One region of the Streptomyces sp. RGM 3693 genome, then DNA from elsewhere that is predicted to be linked to it. Evidence: riboswitches for the same ligand, from Rfam matches in the RefSeq annotation. Region 1 holds a riboswitch; each other region holds the start of a gene.

Evidence for each region. Region 1 has a riboswitch for cyclic di-AMP ahead of ACO0M4_RS20300 (peptidoglycan DD-metalloendopeptidase family protein). Riboswitches for the same ligand answer to the same signal wherever they lie in the genome.
Region 2: another riboswitch for cyclic di-AMP. It lies ahead of ACO0M4_RS22585 (transglycosylase family protein); the one in region 1 lies ahead of ACO0M4_RS20300 (peptidoglycan DD-metalloendopeptidase family protein).
Region 3: another riboswitch for cyclic di-AMP. It lies ahead of ACO0M4_RS04985 (M23 family metallopeptidase); the one in region 1 lies ahead of ACO0M4_RS20300 (peptidoglycan DD-metalloendopeptidase family protein).

What each region holds. Positions count from the first base shown of each region.
Region 1 covers NZ_JBMPPQ010000002.1:666,906-671,687, reverse strand. The annotation lists gene ACO0M4_RS20310 (hypothetical protein) at 91-393, shown strand; gene ACO0M4_RS20305 (aldo/keto reductase) at 481-1,446, opposite strand; gene ACO0M4_RS20300 (peptidoglycan DD-metalloendopeptidase family protein) at 1,549-2,883, opposite strand; cyclic di-AMP (ydaO/yuaA leader) riboswitch at 3,168-3,314, opposite strand; gene ACO0M4_RS20295 (DUF2332 domain-containing protein) at 3,750-4,782, shown strand, end outside.
Region 2 covers NZ_JBMPPQ010000002.1:1,163,474-1,168,255, forward strand. The annotation lists gene ACO0M4_RS22575 (cytochrome P450 family protein) at 1-686, shown strand, start outside; gene ACO0M4_RS22580 (transglycosylase family protein) at 941-2,014, shown strand; cyclic di-AMP (ydaO/yuaA leader) riboswitch at 2,275-2,444, shown strand; gene ACO0M4_RS22585 (transglycosylase family protein) at 2,452-3,132, shown strand; gene eno (phosphopyruvate hydratase) at 3,444-4,760, shown strand.
Region 3 covers NZ_JBMPPQ010000001.1:1,180,083-1,184,864, forward strand. The annotation lists gene ACO0M4_RS04975 (M16 family metallopeptidase) at 1-917, shown strand, start outside; gene ACO0M4_RS04980 (M16 family metallopeptidase) at 956-2,338, shown strand; cyclic di-AMP (ydaO/yuaA leader) riboswitch at 2,648-2,804, shown strand; gene ACO0M4_RS04985 (M23 family metallopeptidase) at 2,817-3,596, shown strand; gene ACO0M4_RS04990 (GntR family transcriptional regulator) at 3,881-4,567, shown strand.

The DNA.
Region 1 (4,782 bases):
GCGTTCCGTGCCCCGGTGGACCGTGCTCCGGGATGGCGCGAGGGCCGCGCGTAGGCTCCTGGGAGTTGTCCGTGAAAGGGAGGATCTGCGATGGCTGGGATTCCGACGAGTGTGGTGGCGGCCGCGGGGCTGGTGGGCGGTTACGGCGTGGCCCGGTGGACCAAGAAGCGGCCGCTGGGCGGGGTGGCGCTGGCGGCTGCCGGAGCGGTGGCCGCTCGCGGCTGGCAGCAGAAGGCCGGCACGAAGGCGGCTGCCGCGCTGAGTGGTGCCTATGTGGCGGCGTTCGCCGGGTCGCACCCGCTGGCCAAGAAGATCGGGGCGTGGCCTTCGGTGTTCGCGGTGGCGGGCGGGGTCGCGCTGGCCTCGTGGGCGGTGGCGGACCGGCGCGGGTGAGGCCGGGCCGGCGGACCGACCGCCGAGGGGTGTCCTGACACCGTTGCGGTGTGCGGGGACCGTAGGGCCCCCGCACACCGGGCTGCGTCAGGCGGATGCCTCCGTGAGGAGGGCCACTTCGACGTCGGTGAGGGCGAGTTCGGTGACGGCCAGCAGGGCCGGGAGCTGGGTCAGGGTGCGGGCGCTGGCGATGGGGGCCGCCACGGTGGGCTGGGCGGCGAGCCAGGCGATGGCGACGGTGGACACCTCGGCGTCGTGGGCCGCGGCGACGGTGTCGAGGGCCTGAAGGACGCGGCGGCCGCGGTCGGTCTCCAGGTACTTGGCGGCCTTCCCGGTGCGGGCGCTGTCGATGCTGCCGCCCGGGCGGTACTTGCCGGTCAGGAAGCCGGAGGCGAGGGCGTAGTACGGGACCGCGGCGATGCCGTTGCGGGCGGCCACGTCGGCGAGTTCGCCCTCGTAGGTGTCGCGGGAGACCAGGTTGTAGTGCGGCTGGACGGCGACGTAGCGGGCCACGCCCTCGCGGTCGGAGAAGTCCAGCGACTCCTGTAGGCGCTGCGCGGAGATGTTGGACGCGGCGATCTCCCGGACCTTACCCGCCCGGACGAGGTCGTCGAGGGCGGTCAGGAACTCGCTCACCTCGACCGATTCGTCGTCGTAGTGGGTGTAGTAGAGGTCGATGTAGTCCGTACGGAGGCGGCTCAGGGAGAGGTCGACGGCGGTCTTGATGGTGGCGGCGGACAGGCCCTTGAGGTCGTGCTGGGCGCCGACCTTGGTGGCGATCACGACGTCGTCGCGGTTGCCGCGGGCCGCCAGCCAGTTGCCGATGACGGTTTCGGACTCACCGCCCTTGTTGCCGGGCACCCAGTAGGAGTAGGCGTCGGCGGTGTCGATGAAGTTTCCGCCGCCGGCCACGTAGGCGTCGAGGACGGCGAAGGATTCGGCCTCGTCGGCGGTCCAGCCGAAGACGTTGCCTCCGAGGCAGAGCGGGGAGACGGACAGCGAACCGAGCGACTTGGGAGTGGGGGCTGAGCTCTGGGCGTGTGTCACGTTCATGATCGGTAACAACGTTGGCACAGCGGGAGTTGTTCCCCGCGGCCGAGACCGGCGGCGCTCCCCGGCGGCTGCCCACGGGGCGTGGGCAGCCGGCCGGATCGATCAGACGGTGACCCCGTGGCCGCGCAGCCAGGGCAGCGGATCCGTCGGCGCGCCGGCGCCCGGGCGAACCTCCAGGTGGAGGTGCGGAGCGGTGGCGCTCCCGGTGGCGCCGACGCGACCGATGACGTCGCCCGTGTGGACCCGGCCCGTCGTCTTGACCATCGAGGACAGGTGGCAGAACCAGAGCTCCGTGCCGTCGTCGAGGGTGAGGACGATGCGGTAGCCGTAGCCGCCGGCCCAGCCCGCCTGGGTGATGGTCCCGTCGTGAACTGCCATGACCAGCGTGCCCGTTGGGGCCGTGAAGTCCTGGCCGGTGTGGTCCGCGGCCCAGGGGTCGCCGGCCTTCCCGAAGCCGGCGGTGAGGGTGTACGAGGAGACTGGGGCGACGAAGGGCTTCGCCGCGTCGGTGGGCCGGTCGGCCTGCGGCGCCGGACGGGCTTCCGGCGCCGTGCGAGGCGCGGCTTCCGGCGTCGCCTGGGGCGCGGCTTCCACCCCTGCCTGAGGCTCGGCTGCCGATCCAGCTTCCGATCCGGCTTCCGATTCAGCTTCCGATCCGGCTGCCGGCTGCGTCGCCGTCGCCGTTTCCGCCGCTGTCGCCGGCTTCTCCTCGCCCGCCGCGGCCCGCTCCGCGGTCCCCTGCTGGGCGCCCGTGTCGTGGGTCACCTGGGGGACGGCGGTCTGCTCCGCGGCGCCCGGCCGGCCGTCGGCCTGCTGGAGGATGCGGTGGCGCAGCGCCTCGGCCGCGCCCTGCGCGCCGTCACCAGGGGCGGCACCGGCCTGGGAGAGGGGTGCGGAGGGGCTGGAGGGGGCGGAGACCGCCGAAGTGGCGGCCGTGGCGGCGGCCGTCGGGGCGTGCGCGACACCGCCGCCGGCGGCCAACGGGCTGGTGCCGGGGCGGGACGCGGCGTCCTGGTGCGCGCCGGCGGCGTCATCGACCAGCCCACCGGGGTCGGGCATCGATATCGGCACCGGCGGCCGGTCCTCGGCCGCGGCCACCCCGCTCGCGCCGACCGCCGCGATCACGCCGACGCCCAGCACCGTGCCGCCGCGCGCCAGACCACCGCCGCGCTGCTTGGCCACCCGGTGCTTGCCGCGGACCGAGCGGGCCGCCCCGTCGCCGACACCCAACTCGTCGACCGGGGACCCCTCCACGTCGGCGCCCTCACCATCGACGCCCTCGCCTTCGAGGCCGAGCGCCGGCTCCCCACCGGGCAGCGAGCCCGCCACCGGCACGCCCGGGGACGGCACGCCCGGGGACGGCGCCCCCTGGGGCAGCGGGTCCGGGACCAGCAGGTCGTGGGAGAACGCGCCCTGGTGCGGACGCCGGTCGAACAACTCCCCGTAGGACGGCTGGACTTGAGCCGAGTCAACGGGAGCACCGACACCAGTGGGAGCAGTGGGAGCAGTGGGAGCACCGACACCAGCGGGAGAACCAGCAGCGATGGGATCACTAACAGCAGTGGGAACGCTGGCAGCGGTGGGAACAGCGAGGCCGGTGGGACCACCGAGCCCGGCGGGGCCGCCGAAGCCGACCGAGCCGCCGAAGTCGGCGGGGCCACCAAGGCCGTACGCGGACGGAGCATGGGGGGCGGGCCTATTGGACGCCACGGGGGCGCACTCCTTTCCTTCCTTCTCGCCTACCGGGTTAGCTGACGGGTTCGGAGCAGGAAGGTCTCCTACGAGCGCCCCCTGGCGAGAGGCGCCCGATTCACCCCAAGAGGGTGGTTCCCCGGTTCCCTCGACTCAATTCCCAGCAATTCCAGGCGGATCCGACAGGCCCCTCGGAACCGGTCGATCCGGGCGACTCGACTCGGGTCGAGGACACGGATCGGGGACACCGGTCGCGCCGCGCGAACAGCCGGCTCGGGAGGGTGGCTCAAGGGTCGTTCTGGACGTGCGGGAGCAGCGCGTACGGGATTCGGCGTCGGCGCGCGGTGCCGCCACTGGCGACGGCTGGGACGACCGCGCTCCGTTATCGGACAGTAATAGAGACGGTGCGGGAAATCCAAGCGTTCCCACGAATCCACGGGGGTTCCGCAAGCCCCCCGAGGAAGCTCTGGCATGGACTTTTACCCCCAGCCCGGCCGCAAACAGGGCGAGTTGGCACCGTCCCGTCAAACGATCTCGTGATGATTGTGCGTGAGTCGTTATGCGGAGGGACGCCCCGCAGTTACAGAACGTGAGGAGGATAACGTCGCCTCATGGTCGTCAACGTCGCGAACACCGGAAACGCCGGGAACACCGTCAACAACCCACGGGAAGTGGCGGATCGGTACCGGGAGTTCTCCTGGCAACAGGCGCGGGGACAGTCCGACGCGCACGAGGAACTGTCCGCCCGGATCAGCCAGGACGACGAGTTCTGCGAACTGCTGGCGGGTTCGCTGCCGGCCGGCAACAAGCAGCAGCCGAACCTGCTGCTCGCCGCGGTGCGCTACCTCGACGGTCCGCACGCGGAGTTGGGCCCGCGCGGTGAGGCGGCGTACGGGCGTTGGCGCGAGTGGACGGTCCGGCACTGGGACGAGGTCCGCGCGGTGATCATGCGACGCTCCACCCAGACCAATGAACCGGCCCGCTGCGCCACCTTGCTGCCGCTGCTGGCCCCTCTGCCGCAGCCGCTGGCCCTCCTGGAGGTCGGGGCGTCGGCGGGGCTGTGCCTGCACCCGGACCGGTACCGCTACCGGTACGTCCAGGAGGGCCACCACGCGAGCCACGGGGACCACGGGAGCCACGGGAGCCACGGGAGCCACGGGAGCCATGGGAGCCACGGTGCGCCCGTCGAGGGCGGTGCCCCGGACGGCCCGGTCACCTTCACCTGCCGCACCAGCGGGGTCGCACCCGGGGGCGACGACGGCCCGGCGGTGCTGCCCGGCGAGCTGCCCGAGATCGTCTGGCGCGGCGGCATCGACCTGGATCCGCTCGACCCGGTCGGAGAACCGGACGACCTCCGCTGGCTGCGCGCCCTCGTATGGCCCGGTGACGAGGCCCGTACGGCGCGGCTCTCGGCGGCCGTCGAGGCGGTGTCGACGTCGCCCCGCCCCACTCTGGTGCGCGGTGACCTGATCGACGAGCTGCCGGCGCTGGCCGCCCAGGCACCGCCCGAGGCGACGCTCGTCGTCTTCCAGAGCGCGGTGCTGACCTACCTTCCGCCGGCCCGGCGCGAGGAGTTCGCCCGGCTCGTCCGGTCGCTGCTGGCCGAGCGGGACGGCGGGGGGCACTGGATCTCCCAGGAGCACC
Region 2 (4,782 bases), 500 kb from region 1:
TTGCCCGGTCCGTGAAGAAGATGCGGGCGTATCTGGCGGAGCTGATCCACCGCAAGCGCGGCGACCTCGGGGACGACCTGATCTCCGGGCTGATCCGGGCCTCCGACCACGGCGAGCACCTCACGGAGAACGAGGCCGCCGCCATGTGCTTCGTGTTGCTGTTCGCCGGATTCGAGACCACGGTCAACCTGATCGGCAACGGCACCTACGCGCTGCTCCGTCACCCCGCCCAGCGCGAACTCCTCCAGAAGTCGATCGCGGCCGGCGACACCGAACTGCTCGGCACCGCCGTCGAGGAACTGCTCCGCTACGACGGGCCCGTGGAGCTGGCTACCTGGCGGTACGCGACCCGGGAGCTGACGCTGGGCGGGCAGCGGATCGCCGCTGGGGACCCGGTCCTGGTGGTGCTGGCCGCCGCCGACCGCGATCCGGCGCGGTTCGACGAGCCGGACGTGCTCGACCTCACCCGGCGTGACAACCCGCACTTGGGATACGGGCACGGCATCCACTACTGCCTCGGCGCGCCGCTGGCCCGACTCGAAGGGCAGACCGCCCTGGCGACCCTGCTGACCCGACTCCCGGACCTCCGACTTGCGGCGGAACCGGACGATTTGCGCTGGCGCGGCGGGCTCATCATGCGCGGACTGCGCACCCTGCCGGTGGAGTTCACGCCCGAACCGTCCTGACCAGGGACCACTCCATAGTTGACGGTCAGTCAGCTATGTGACCATTGCGTGATCTCCGCTACACCGACTTGTGACTGCCCGTAACCCCGGCTACCTTTCCACCGACGATCGGGGCCGGCCCCGGGCTGCCGCCCGGTACCTCGCCGACACCGGTCCGACAACTCAACCGCCGCGCGAAAGGCAACCGCATGCGTTCCGGGAACGGCCGGCATCGTCGCCCCCGACAAGCACCGGCCATCTTTGTCACGGCAGGAGTGACCGGCGCGGGCCTGGCCCTGCCGCTGTTCACCGCGGGCGGCGCCCAGGCGGCCGACGCGCCGACCTGGGACCGCGTCGCGCAGTGCGAGAGCGGCGGGGTGTGGAGCTCCGCCACCGGCAACGGCTTCTACGGCGGCCTCCAGCTCACCCAGGAGATGTGGGACGACTACGGCGGCTCCGCCTACGCCTCCCGCCCCGACCTCGCCAGCCGCGCCCAGCAGATAGCCGTGGGCGAGGCGATCCTCGACGACCGCGGCCCGGACGCCTTCCCCAGCTGCGCGGTGCACGCCGGCCTGACCAAGGGCGGCCGCAAGCCCGCCGTCGACCCGGGCCCCACCAGCCGTCCGACGCCGCGCCCGTCCCACGGCCACACCGGCACCGGCGACCCCTCCGACTCCGACCCGACCGGGGACGCCTCCGGCTCGAAGGGGGACCAGGGCGAGGCCGGCCCGGCCACCAAGACCCCCGAGCCGTCCGGCAGTGATGCCGGCCGTGATTCCGGCGGCGATTCCGGCAGCGATTCCGGCGGTGGGTCCGGCGGCGACACCGGTACGGATGCCGGCACCGGCACCGGCTCTGGTTCCGACTCCGGCACCGACGCCCCGGACGCACCCCCGGCGACCCCGGGGCCGACGGACTCCCCGTCTGCGTCCCCCGCCCCGTCCGGCTCCGGAGCGCCCACCGGGTCCCCGTCCGGGACGCCGTCCACCTCCCCGTCCGACCCGGCTTCCCCGGCCCCGTCCGGCTCCACCGAGCCCGGTGACCCCGCCACGCCGCCCGCCACCGGCAAGCACCGCGGTGCGCCGGACGGTGGCGCGGACGCCGGGGACGACCGGGACGGCGGCAGCGGCCGGCACGCCTCCCGCGGCGGGGAGGCGCCCCGCACGCCCCCGGCGGACAGCGGCAGCTACCGCGTACGCCCGGGTGACAACCTGTCAGCGATCGCCGACAGTCATGACCTGCCGGGCGGCTGGCCTGCGCTCTACCACCGCAACCAGGACCTCATCGGCTCCGATGCGGACCTCATCCACCCCGGTCAGCTGCTCGATCTCGGGCGGACACAGGGGTAGTTACCGGCGGTTCGCTCGCTTTCGTAGCGTTTCGTAAAAGTGAGATATGGCTCTCGTTGCGGGGGATGGGGTGGATCCCGTCCCCCGTTTCCATACCGGGGTCGACCTGCGGAAATGCCCACCCTGATGATCAAAAACGGTCAACTTGGTTCAGAAGATGGGGTTTGAACACCAACAGGGTTACTGCTTACGGTCAGGACCGCTCGCCAAAGCGGGCCCTCCGATCGCACGCCGAGTCCTGCCGGCGGTCTGAGGACAACGACGCGCAAGCGCCGAAGGCAGGAGCGGGGGACCCAAGGTAAGTGCCGACCCCGCCCGTGAAAACGGGTCAGTCGGCTTGGGGTGAAGTCGCGTGTGCAGCACACGCGGCCGGGCAGCTCACACGGCCCGAACCCGACAGCTCACCTCGTAGGCGTCGGTGAGGAAACGAACGAACGATGCTGATCAACAAGGGCAAGCACCGCCGCAGCTCCAAGGCCGTCCGCGTCGCCACCCTGGCCGGTGTCGCCGGCGCAGCCGTCGCCGTCCCGCTGATGGGCGCCACCTCCGCTTCCGCCGCCTCCGTCGCCACCTGGGACAAGGTCGCCCAGTGCGAGTCCGGCGGCAACTGGTCGATCAACACCGGTAACGGCTACTACGGTGGCCTGCAGTTCTCGAACTCCAGCTGGGCCGCCGCCGGTGGCACCCAGTACGCGGCCCGCGCCGACCTGGCCACCAAGTCCCAGCAGATCGCCGCCGCCGAGAAGCTCCTCGCCCTCCAGGGCCCGGGTGCCTGGACCTGCGCCGGAGCCGGCAACCTGACCGCTGGTGGCCCGGCCGCCAACGTCGACACCTCCGGTGCCACCGTCAAGAAGAGCCAGGGCGCCTCCGAGGCCCGCAAGCAGACCCAGGGCACCACCAAGAAGTCCGCCCCGGTCCGCGAGAAGGTCGAGAAGGCCCAGCCGGCCCCGCAGCACTCGCACCGCTCCGGTGACACCTACACCGTCAAGTCCGGCGACACCCTCGCCAAGATCGCCAAGGCGCACGGCACCAACTGGAAGGCGCTCTACGCCGCCAACAAGTCCGTCGTCGGTGGCAACCCCAACCTCATCTTCCCGGGCCAGAAGCTCAGCATCTGAGCCGTCCCGGTTGCCCCAGAGAGCTGCCCCGCCGCGGCGCGTACCCCCGAGCGCGCCACGGCGGGGCTTCTCCGTTCCCCGGCCCGGATGCCGCGCCGCGGCCCGTCCACCTGCCCCGCGCCGCCCCGGCAGGCACACGCCCCTGACGTGCACCGTTTCCCGATGCCCCGGGCGGCCGGGCGCGGCGTTCCCCGCATAGCGAACATCGCGTGGAAACCTCCCGTGAACTGGGCTTTTGGGCAGCTTGTTGGGTAATTCCGTCCCACGGAGCGGGCCACAGGCGAGCGGATCCGCCCGGGGCCGTTAGGCTCATGCCGAGACCTCCAGACACCCATGAAGGAGACAACGTGCCGTCCATCGACGTCGTCGTAGCCCGCGAAATTCTCGACTCGCGAGGTAATCCCACGGTCGAGGTCGAGGTCGGCCTCGACGACGGCAGCACCGGCCGTGCCGCTGTTCCGTCCGGCGCCTCGACCGGCGCCTTCGAGGCCGTCGAGCTGCGGGACGGTGACCCCAACCGCTACCTCGGCAAGGGCGTGGAGAAGGCGGTCCTCGCCGTCATCGAGCAGATCGGCCCGGAGCTGGTCGGCTACGACGCGACCGAGCAGCGGTTGATCGACCAGGCGATGTTCGACCTGGACGCCACCGAGAACAAGGGCTCGCTGGGCGCCAACGCCATCCTCGGCGTCTCCCTCGCCGTCGCGCACGCCGCCTCCGAGGCCAGCGACCTGCCGCTGTTCCGCTACCTCGGTGGCCCGAACGCGCACGTCCTGCCCGTCCCGATGATGAACATCCTGAACGGCGGCTCGCACGCCGACTCCAACGTGGACATCCAGGAGTTCATGATCGCGCCGATCGGTGCGGAGTCCTTCTCCGAGGCGCTGCGCTGGGGCGCCGAGGTCTACCACACCCTCAAGAAGGTCCTGAAGGCCAAGGGCCTGGCCACCGGCCTCGGCGACGAGGGCGGCTTCGCCCCCAACCTGGGCTCCAACCGCGAGGCCCTCGACCTGATCCTTGAGGCCATCAAGGAAGCCGGCTACGCCCCCGGCCAGGACATCGCGCTCGCGCTGGACGTCGCCGCCTCCGAGTTCTACAAGGACGGCAAGTACCAGTTCGAGGGCAAGGAGCGCTCGGCCGCCGAGATGACCGAGTACTACGAGGAGCTGGTGGCGGCCTACCCGCTGGTCTCCATCGAGGACCCGCTGTTCGAGGACGACTGGGCCGGCTGGAAGGTCATCACCGACAAGCTCGGCGCCAAGGTGCAGCTGGTCGGCGACGACCTGTTCGTCACCAACCCCGAGCGCCTGGCCCGCGGCATCGAGGAGGGCTCCGCCAACGCCCTGCTGGTGAAGGTCAACCAGATCGGTTCGCTGACCGAGACCCTGGACGCCGTCGAGCTGGCCCAGCGCAACGGCTTCAAGTGCATGATGTCGCACCGATCCGGTGAGACCGAGGACGTCACCATCGCCGACCTCGCCGTCGCCACCAACTGCGGCCAGATCAAGACCGGCGCCCCGGCCCGCTCCGAGCGCGTCGCCAAGTACAACCAGCTGCTGCGCATCGAGGAGATCCTCGACGACGCCGCGGTGTACGCCGGTCGTAGCGCCTTCCCCCGCTTCAAGGGCTGACACCCTAAAGCCCGGCGTGCAG
Region 3 (4,782 bases), on a different contig from region 1:
AGCGCCGCCAGCGCTACGACAACGTCCCCTACGGGACGGCCTTCGAGAAGCTGACGGCGATGGCGTACCCGGACGGCCACCCGTACCACCACACCCCCATCGGATCGATGGCCGACCTCGATGCCGCCTCCCTGGAGGACGCGCGGGCCTTCTTCCGCACCTACTACGCGCCCAACAACGCGGTCCTGTCCATCGTGGGCGACATCGACCCCGAGCAGACGCTGGCCTGGGTGGAGAAGTACTTCGGTTCGATCCCGTCGCACGACGGCAAGCAGCCGCCGCGCGACGGCAGCCTGCCCGAGACCATCGGTGAGCAGATCCGCACCGTCGTGGCGGAGGACGTCCCCTCCCGCGCCCTGATGGCCGCGTATCGCCTCCCGCACGACGGCACCCGTGAGGCGGACGCCGCCGACCTCGCGCTCACCATCCTGGGCGGCGGCGAGTCCTCCCGCCTGTACAACCGTCTGGTGCGGCGCGACCGCAGCGCCGTCGCCGCCGGCTTCGGCCTGCTGCGGCTGGCGGGCGCGCCCTCGTTGGGCTGGCTGGACGTGAAGGCATCCGGTGGCGCGGAGGTGCCCGCCATCGAGGCCGCCGTCGACGAGGAGCTGGCCCGCTTCGCCGAAGTGGGGCCGACGCCCGAGGAGATGGAGCGGGCCCAGGCCCAGCTGGAGCGCGAATGGCTGGACCGGCTCGCCACGGTCAGCGGCCGCGCCGACGAACTGTGCCGCTTCGCCGTCCTGTTCGGCGACCCGCAGCTCGCGCTGACCGCCGTCCAGCGTGTCCTGGAGATCACCCCGCTGGAGGTGCAGGCGGCCGCCAAGGCCCGGCTGCGCCCCGACAACCGCGCCGTGCTCGTCTACGAGCCCACCGCGCAGACCGACGCCGCCGGCACCGAGGAAGAGGAGGCGGCCAAGTGACCGACGCCACCACCCCCGCAGACGCCCCCGTGAGCACCATGGAGTTCCACCCGCAGCCGCGCGGCGGCGCCCCCAAGCCGTGGGCCTTCCCCGCGCCCGAGCGCAGCCAGCTGCCCAATGGGCTGACCCTCCTGACCAGCCACCGCCCCGGCCAGCAGGTCGTCGCCGTGGAGATCAACCTCGTCGCCCCTCTGGAGTCCGAGCCCGAGGGCCTCGACGGCGTCGCCACGATCATGGCCCGTGCCCTGTCCGAGGGCACTGACAAACACACCGCCGAGGAGTTCGCCGCCGAGCTGGAGCGCTGCGGCGCCACTCTGGACGCGCACGCCGACCACCCCGGCGTACGGGTCTCGCTGGAGGTCCCGGCCTCCCGGCTGCCGCGCGCCCTCGGTCTGCTCGCCGACGCGCTGCGCGCCCCCGCCTTCCCGGACAGTGAGGTCGAGCGACTGGTCCGCAACCGCCTCGACGAGATCCCGCACGAGTTGGCCAACCCGGCCCGGCGCGCCGCGATGGCGCTGTCCAAGGAGCTCTTCCCGGTCACCTCCCGGATGTCCCGGCCCCGGCAGGGCACCGAGGAGACCGTCGCGCGGATCGACGCGGCCGCCGTCCGCGCCTTCTACGACACGCACATCCGGCCTGCCACGGGCACCGCCGTCGTCGTCGGTGACTTCACCGGCGTCGACCTGGGCGCGGCGCTGGCCGACACCCTGGGCGCCTGGACGGGCTCCGTCGTCGAGCCGCCGAAGCCGTCCCCGGTCGTCGCCGACGACACCGGCCGTGTGGTGATCGTCGACCGTCCCGGCGCCGTCCAGACACAGCTGCTCATCGGCCGGATCGGCGCCGACCGGCACGACCAGGTGTGGCCCGCCCAGGTGCTCGGCACGTACTGCCTCGGCGGCACCCTCACGTCCCGTCTGGACCGGGTGCTGCGCGAGGAGAAGGGCTACACCTACGGGGTGCGCTCCTTCGGGCAGGTCCTGCGCTCGTCCGCGCCGTCCTCCCCGGAGGGGGCGACCGGCGCCGCCCTGCTCGCCATCAGCGGGTCGGTGGACACCGCGTCCACCGGGCCGGCCCTCCAGGACCTGTGGACGGTGCTGCGCACCCTGGCGGCAGAGGGGCTGACGGACGCCGAGCGCGACGTCGCGGTGCAGAACCTCGTCGGCGTCGCGCCGCTGAAGTACGAGACCGCCGCCGCCGTCGCCGGGACGCTGGCCGACCAGGTGGAGCAGCAGCTCCCGGACGACTACCAGGCGCAGTTGTATGTCCGGCTCGCGGAGACCGGCACGGTCGAGGCGACCGCGGCGGTCGTCAGCGCCTTCCCGGTGGACCGGTTGGTGACGGTCCTGGTGGGTGACGCGGCGCAGATCGCCGAGCCCGTCAAGGCGCTGGGCATCGGCGAGGTGACGGTCGTCAGCGGCTGACCCGTCCACGTGACGTCCAGTCACCCGACGGTTCGTCACTTATTGACGCGTGTCGACAAAGCGGCTCCCGTGGCGGTCACTTGCCACGGGAGCCGCTTTGCGTGCCCGTCCGGTCGGCTGCGTGCCGGGAGTGCGGGACTCCGTGGTGTCGCGTCCGGCGGGCGGCTGGTGCTGCCCGCCCGGTTGCGTCGGTTGCCCGATTCGCGTGTGGCGTACCGCACAAAAGTCCGGTTCTGTTTGCCGATTGAAAGTTGTCCCGTTTAGCGTCGGTCCGGCTGTTCGTCACAAGTCCGCCACAACAGTGGCACCGGACAGTCATCGCCGAGTCCCCGTACGGCGCGAGCCAGGGGAGCCGGGGACCCACCCGTCCCTTGGGGTGAATCGGACCCCTCTCCGGAGGAGTCCGTAGGAGACCTTCCTGCTCCGAACCCGTCAGCTAACCCGGTAGGCGAGAGGGAAGGAAAGGACCAGCCAGTACATGGCGTTCACCCGTGCCACCGGGAAGCACCGCCGTGCGAGCCGCACCGCTCGTACCACCCGTAACCTCGCCGGCATAGCCACCCTCGCGGCCTCTGGTGTCGTCGCCTCCGTGGCGTCGCCCGCGCTGGCCGCCACGGGCGAGTCGGCCCCCCACGACACCGGTCTCCAGCAGTCCGTCGTGATGGGTGACGAGCTCGCCGTCCGGATCGAGGCCCAGGCCGACGCGCAGCAGGCGGCCGCCGAGGCCACCGCGGCCCGGGCGAAGGCCGAGGCCGAGGCCGTCCGGCTGGCCGAGGTGGCGAAGAAGAGGGCCGACGAGGAACGCGCGGCCAAGGTGCGCGCCGCCCGCGAGGCCGAGCGCAAGCGCCTCAACACCTTCGTCGCGCCCGTGACCGGTTCCTACGTCTCCACCGGGTACAAGGCGTCCAGCGGCCTGTGGTCCTCGGGCAGCCACACCGGTATCGACTTCCACGCCGCCTCCGGTACGCCCGTCCACGCCGTGGGCTCGGGCACCGTCGTCGAGGCCGGCTGGGGCGGTGCGTACGGCAACAACATCGTGATCCGGATGAACGACGGTACGTACACCCAATACGGTCACCTTTCGTCTTTCGGGGTGACGGTCGGCCAGACGGTCACCCCGGGCCAGCAGATCGCCCTCTCGGGCAACACCGGCAACACCACGGGACCGCACCTCCACTTCGAGGCCCGGACGGGCCCCGACTACGGCTCGGACATCGACCCGGTCGCTTACCTCCGCGCGCACGGCGTCACCGTCTGACCTGACCGCGATCTCTCCGCCGCAGTACCGTCCCCCGGAACCCCGGCCCGCCACCCCTGGCGCGCCGGGGTTCTGCTGTCCCTATAGGGCCGCCGGTGTCTTCCCGAGGGCATCGGCTTCTCCCCAAGGCCATCGGCGTACCGCCCCACGGTTCCCCTGCCCACCGGCCGAAAAGCGCCGATGAATTCACGACGTCCCGAGGGAAAGTCCGTCCCGGTCGAATAGAGTCGGGGAAAGTCGCCGAGCGGCGACGTTTTCCGGGGATTACGGCGGAGGCACGGACGATGCGAGGTCACATTTCCGCGCACGCGGTGTGTACAGCGATTCGCGACGATATTGTGTCGGGTGTGCTCACGCCGGGAAGCCGGCTGATCGAGGACATTCTCGCCGCGCGGTACGGCGTCTCCCGGGTCCCGGTGCGGGAAGCGCTGCGCACCCTCCAGTCCGAGGGATTCGTGACCACCCGGCACCACGCGGGCGCCTGCGTCGCCGAACTCACCGAACAGGAGGCCGCCGACCTCCTCGACGTCCGCGCCCTCCTGGAGCCGCTGGGCGCCGCCCGTGCGGCCGCCCGCCGCAGCTCCGCCCACCTGAAGGTGTTGCGCGGCCTGGTGCGGCTCGGCCGGGAACGGGCCCGCCACGGCCACCCCGCGGACCTGCGTCAACTGGATGCCTGGTTCCACGAAACGCTCGCCCAGGCGACCGGCAGCCCCAGCCTCACGGCGCTCCTCACCCAGCTGCGGCGCAAGATCGAGTGGGTGTACGTCGTGGAGCCGCCGGCCCGCCCCGCCGATTCGTGGGACGAACACGGCGCCGTACTTGACGCGGTGGCCCGTGGTGACGCGGAACGGGCGCGCGCCCTCATGGCGGCGCACGTCGAGCGGTCGCTGCCCGTGTACCAGCTGCGGCGTGCCGCTCCTGCTGTGAGGGAGGTGAAACGGCCCGTCAACACGGCACGCGCCCGCGCTTAACAATCACCCCGTATACAAAGAGGAGGCGTAGGGGAATTGTTGGTGAGCGGAAGGAATGGCGAGGACGGTGGGAGGGCGAGGCTTGGCGTTCGCGCTCCGTTTCCGGAATCCTGGCGCGATAAATTCACCGGAGAAGGATTCCGGTCGGGGCGATATCCGGGCGAGAGGGAATTCTCGGAGGCGAAAGAGGGCAAGGGGAAATTTTCCGGGCGCGG